2 linked regions of the Labilibaculum sp. DW002 genome follow. The protein of the gene in region 2 interacts with the protein of the main gene of each other region in a pairwise test. Links are inferred from orthologs where the notes say so. Each region holds a gene or a part of one and is shown on either strand. Other genes may lie near its edges.

The links.
Region 1: the proteins of recJ (region 2) and L3049_RS03860 interact in binary tests that used the Escherichia coli proteins (3 or more experiments, as listed by UniProt). The link is inferred for Labilibaculum sp. DW002 from one-to-one orthologs.

Annotation. Positions count from the first base shown.
Region 1 is NZ_JAKJSC010000001.1:1,007,779-1,010,887, forward strand. The notes cover bases 54-3,084. They hold L3049_RS03860 (type IA DNA topoisomerase), read right to left. Parts: upstream 2,736-3,084; coding sequence 372-2,735; downstream 54-371. Other genes in these bases: L3049_RS03855 (YdeI/OmpD-associated family protein), read left to right, coding at 54-172; L3049_RS03865 (response regulator), read right to left, coding at 2,850-3,084. Outside these bases: more of L3049_RS03855, read left to right, coding at 1-53; more of L3049_RS03865, read right to left, coding at 3,085-3,109.
Region 2 is NZ_JAKJSC010000001.1:2,472,530-2,475,573, forward strand. The notes cover bases 51-3,016. They hold recJ (single-stranded-DNA-specific exonuclease RecJ), read right to left. Parts: upstream 2,406-3,016; coding sequence 696-2,405; downstream 51-695. Other genes in these bases: L3049_RS09785 (uracil-xanthine permease family protein), read right to left, coding at 51-380; lipB (lipoyl(octanoyl) transferase LipB), read right to left, coding at 2,429-3,016. Outside these bases: more of L3049_RS09785, read right to left, coding at 1-50; more of lipB, read right to left, coding at 3,017-3,044. UniProt on the Escherichia coli protein: Single-stranded-DNA-specific exonuclease.

The sequences.
Region 1 (3,109 bases), 1.5 Mb from region 2 along the record:
TTGGCAGAATTATCAAAATTTTTCAGAATCATACAAACGAATCAGAATTGCATACATTGCCTGTGTAAGAAAAAGACCTGATGAATTTAATAAACGCTTGAAAAACTTCATTGAAAAGACGAAAGAAAATAAGCTGATTAAAGGCTTTGGTGGAATTGACAAGTACTACTGACAATAAAAACTAAGGCCAAAATACACTTTCTACCATCTGGCTATCAGTCACTTGAATGGATTTTCGCTTTTAATTATGCTTGGTTTATGTTAGAATAAAAGTGCGGTAACAGTAAATAATAAATGTAAATAGATTTGGTCAGGTAGCAGCCATAAATCACCATCGTAAGCATGCGAGACCGTAATCCTCTTGGGAGTGATTACTGCCTCCCAAAGATAATTTTACCCTGATTATCTAGAATCAACTTCCCATTTACTGTTTCCTGCGATTGTGGATCTTTAAAACCTTTAATTAATCCAGTTTTTCCTTGTGTGGCCAGTGATTTTATTTGGGCTTCAGTTAATTTTTTATCCATAAATACAAATGGCACAATAAACTTACAACCATTCCTGTAATTGGAACATCCGTAGGCAGCGTTTCCTTTTAACAAACTACCTGTTTTACACACAGGACAAGTCCAAACTTCTGGCTCATCTCCAATAAAATCGATACTAAAATCTGGAGCGAAGGCTAGGTGTCCATTTTGCTTTTTCCCATCAATCTCAAATCCTTTTATTTTAGGCGTTTTTTGTTTTAAAACTAAGGCTTCCACTTGTTTGTCGGTTAGCTTTTTACCTGCATATTCAAAAGGAATTCTAATTTTACAATCATTACCCCAATTGGTGCATCCCCAGGCAGATTTGCCTTTTAGAATTTTACCTTCCTTACATTTCGGGCAAGACAGTTCTTTCTTTTCTTTTGGCTTTGCTTTTGCTTCTGCTTTTTTTCTGGCTTTTTCTTTTTCTTCATCAATCACTTCTATTTGACTGATATTTTTGCGAGACTTCACATCCCAGACAATGCCAACAACCATTTGCTTCAATTCAAGCATAAATTGATCTACTTCATATTCTCCTTGCTCAATATCTCTCAGTTTCTTCTCCCACATACCTGTCAATTCAGCTGATTTTAAAAGTTCATTCTGAATGGTATCGATTAACTGAATACCCGCAACTGTTGCAACAAGTCGTTTCTTCTCTTTCTTGATGTATTTACGTCGGAAAAGTGTTTCAATGATATTTGCACGCGTTGATGGACGTCCAATACCATTTTCTTTCATCAGCTCTCTCAACTCATCATCATCAACCTGCTTACCAGCTGTTTCCATAGCACGCAGCAATGTCGCTTCTGAATAATATTTAGGTGGTTGTGTTTGCTTCTCGGCTAAATCAGGTACATGTGCTCCACTCTCTCCTTTTTCAAAAACAGGTAAAATTGTCCCTTCTCCTACATTACTATCCTTCGAGAAAAGCACGCGCCAACCTGGCTCTACAATTTGTTTTCCTGTTGCCTTAAAATCAATATTTGTAACCTGCCCTAAAACTGTTGTGTGACTAACTTTACAGTCAGGATAAAACACAGCTATAAAACGACGCGTTACCAAATCGTAAACTTGTTTCTCCTCGTATCGTAATCCTCCTGGTTGAACTCCTGTAGGAATAATAGCATGGTGATCGGTAACCTTTTTATTATCAAAAACCTTTTTAGATTTACGTAATTTTTCGCCCAATAAAGATTCAGTAAACTCCTTATATGGGGTCAATTTCTTTAGAATTTCCGGAATCTTCTTATAAATATCATCAGTAAGATATGTGGTATCAACCCTTGGGTAAGTCGTTAATTTTTTCTCATACAAACTCTGAATAATACGTAAAGTTTCTTCTGCGGACAAATTCAGTTTTCTGTTACAATCAACTTGTAAAGACGTTAAGTCATAAAGCTGTGGTGGTAATTCTTTCCCTGCTTTTCTTTCAAAAGAAACAACTTCAAAAGGTTCTGTTTTTATCTTACTAAGAAACTCAACACCTTCCTCTTTCTTATCAAATCGCCCTCGCGTTGCTGAAAAAGTAACATCACGATATACTGTTTTAAGTTCCCAATAATTCTGAGGAACAAAATTATCGATTTCTTTCTGTCGATTTACAATCAAAGCTAAAGTAGGAGTTTGCACACGCCCTATTGAAAGAACATTCTTACCACTACCATACTTAAGGGTAAATAATCGAGTTGCATTCATCCCTAAAAGCCAATCTCCAATTGCTCTCGATGAACCAGCTGCATATAAACGATCAAATTCTTTACCTTCTCTTAAATTTTCGAATCCTTCACGTATTGCCTCTTCGGTAAGAGATGAAATCCATAAACGCTTAATTGGTACATTACATTTTGCTTTATGAAGTACCCAACGCTGGATCACTTCTCCTTCCTGACCAGCATCACCACAGTTTATGACTTCTTCAGCCCCTTCGATCAATTTCTCCAGAACATCGAACTGCTTTTGAACACCGGTATCATCAATTACTTTAATAGCAAAACGTCCCGGAATCATTGGTAAATCATTTAAATGCCAATATTTCCAATTAAGATTGTATTCACCAGGTTCTTTAAGTGTACACAGGTGCCCAAATGTCCAAGAAATCTGATAACCATTTCCTTCATAGTATCCATTTTTCTGACTTTTAGCCCCTAAAATCATTGCAATTTCACGTGCAACACTTGGTTTCTCGGCTATACAAACTTTCATCCGTTAATCTTCTAATTTTTTAGGCTAGGTATTCCTGACTATTCAATCTATAACTTCTAATTATGTCTACAAAAATAATGGAATAAGTAGTTTTTACTATTACTACTATCAAATTTATTTTTTATCTACATTAACCCATTTCTCTATCATCATGAACAAATCCATTTTCGAAACAGGTTTCGAGATATAATCATTCATTCCTGCTTCTTTTGATTTGGTCTTTTCATCACAATAAGCATTAGCAGTCATAGCTATAATCGGTCTTTTAAAACCATTTTCTCTTAGCGCTACAGTTGCCTTGTAACCATCTATTATGGGCATTTGTAAATCCATAAAAACCATCAAGACGGAATCTTTGTTCTGAAGATAAAAGT
Region 2 (3,044 bases):
ACAACTACTGCCGGGAAAATTTTTTCGATTACTCGGAGCCCCCAGGTTTTAATAATTCCTGAAACAATACCGTAAACCACACCAACTGCTATTAATCCTGATAGAGTTCCGGCAAAGCCGTAAAGCTCAGTTGCGGCTACAATAGGTGCAATAAAGGCAAAACTACTGCCTAAAAAAACAGGAACCATACCCTTTGTTATCAAATGAAAGATAAGGGTGCCGACTCCTGCTGTGAATAGTGCTACTGCCGGATCAATACCGACAAGAAGAGGAACGAGAACAGTTGCTCCGAAAGCAACAAATAAAAACTGTACCCCGACAATAATTCTTTTTGCTGGGCTGTCGAAGTTCGGAGCCCCATTTTCTTGAGATAGGATCATAAAATAGGTTTAAGATTTCACAAATTGGCGCAAAGATAATAATGAAGTACCTAAGATCAAATCCGAATTACATCTCTTTTGAATGAAGCTTTGATTCAAATAATCTTTCAAGCTATTTCAGGAGAAGACAGTCCGAAGAGTTAGAATAGCATTCCGATTAGTTAGTGCAAGACTCCGAAGTGTTAGAACAGCACTCCGATTAGTTAGTGCATGACTCCGAAGAGTTAGAACAGCACTCCGATTAGCTAGTGCAAGACTCCGAAGAGCTAGAACAGCACTCCGATTAGTTAGTACAAAACTCCAATTAGCTAATTCTTATAATTTAATATCTCGAACCATCATTTGAGTTTCAACCTTACCCATGTATTCATTCTCTTGCAACGAATAGCATATATTGAAAGGCGACCCTTTTGCAATTTTTGGATACATATTGCCCATTTGGAATGCAATTCCACTTATTACATTACCATCACGAATATCATCGACCACAGATAATTTTAGATGTTCTTTATTTCTACCAACCTGACGTGAATAGCCGTAATCCACCACATCTTCACTAATGAAAATAGGTGTCATATTTTTGGGCCCGAAAGGCTCAAATTGCTTTAACAAGCGATAAAACTTTGGTGTAATATCGGAAAGTTTAATTTTGGCATCAATTTTTATTTGAGGTACCAACATATCATCCGAAATATTGTGTTGAACGTACTCTTCGAATCGTTGCTGAAATTCACTTACATTTGCCAACTTCATTGTAAGACCAGCGGCATATTTATGTCCCCCAAAATTTTCTAAAAGATCACTACAAGCCGATATAGCCTGATATAAATCGAATCCATCAACCGATCGTGCAGAACCGGTAGCCATTCCATTCGATTCTGTTAAGATAACAGTTGGGCGGTAATAGGTTTCAATCATTCGTGAAGCAACAATCCCAATAACACCTTTGTGCCAGTTTCTATCGAAAAGGACTGTACTCTTCTTGGCTAACAAAGTTTGACTTTTAGCAACTCGATCTAGAGCCTCATCAGTTATTGTATGATCTAGCTCTTTGCGATCCTCATTCATTACATTAATGGTATCGCCAATTAATTTAGCCGAATCCATTGTATCAGCAATCAACAATTGAACTGCTCTATTTCCAGATTGAATACGACCTGCTGCATTAATTCTCGGTCCAACCTTAAAGACAACATCATTAATTGTCAAGTCTTTTTCGACACCAGCTAAATTTAAAATTGTTTTTAAGCCTAATCGTGGTGTGTTATTCAGTTGAATTAGTCCATAATGCGCTAAAACTCGATTCTCATTTTCAATAGGCACAATATCTGATGCTATACTCACAGCAACCAAATCCAACAAAGGAACTAAATTCTCAAAAGGCCAATTAAGTTGTTGACTCAAGCCTTGCATTAACTTAAAACCAACACCACATCCCGATAGACAATCACAAGGATATTCACAATCTACACGCTTAGGATCTAAAACTGCTGTTGCCTCAGGTAAAATCTCATCTGGTGTATGGTGATCGCAGATGATGAAATCAACGCCCTTTTCTTTGGCATATGCAATTTTCTCCATGGCTTTAATACCACAATCCAATGCTATGACCAAAGTCACTTTACTTTCAGCTGCAAAATCGATTCCCTTTAAAGAAATACCATAGCCTTCAGAATAACGATCAGGAATGTAATAATCGATATAGTCGAAATGTTTTTTTAGGAAGGTATAAACCAAAGCAACCGATGTTGTTCCATCAACATCGTAGTCACCATAGATCATGACACGCTCTTGATTGTTTAAGGCTGTGATCAATCTGGTCACAGCCTTATCCATATCTTTCATTAAAAACGGGTCATGCAAATCGTCGAGACTTGGTCGAAAAAATTTCTTTGCAGAATCGAATGAGGTAATCCCTCGCTGCACCAGCAAGTTTGCGACTAAACGATCTACACCTAATGAATCCATCAGTGTTGAAACCGTTTCCTCATCTCCCGGCTCTTTGATTACCCATCTTTTATCCATAGTTCGATCTTTAGAACGGGAAATTAGTCATTTTTAAACGTCATATCAAACAAGTTAGCGATATGATTTTTCAAGTTATGTTTTACCTCCTCGATATCAAGCTCTTTACCCAGTTCTTTTTTTAAAGATGTGACTCCCTTGTCTTGAAAACCACATGGATTTATATATCCAAAATAGTCTAAATCGGTGTTTACATTAAAAGCAAAACCGTGCATACTCACCCATCTGCTTACACGAACACCTATGGCACAGATCTTTCGAACACTTGGTTTATCAATATCCAGCCAAACACCTGTTGCACCTTCAAGACGATGACCTTCTAATCCATAATCAGCAATACAATTAATTACCGCTTGTTCGAGATTATCGATATAGTTTTTAATTCCCATATCGTAAGTCTCCAAATTTAGAATTGGATAACCTACAATTTGCCCTGGTCCATGATAAGTAATGTCACCCCCTCTATTAATCTTATGGAAAGTAGCATTTTTCGCTTGTAGCTGAATCATATTAAGTAGCATGTTCTGCTCTTTACCACTTTTCCCAATAGTATACACATGAGGATGCTCGCAGAATAAAAGATAGTTATTGCTCAGCTTCTTTTCTTCAGCTGGCAAATCAGCATTATCTTGTTTCGAT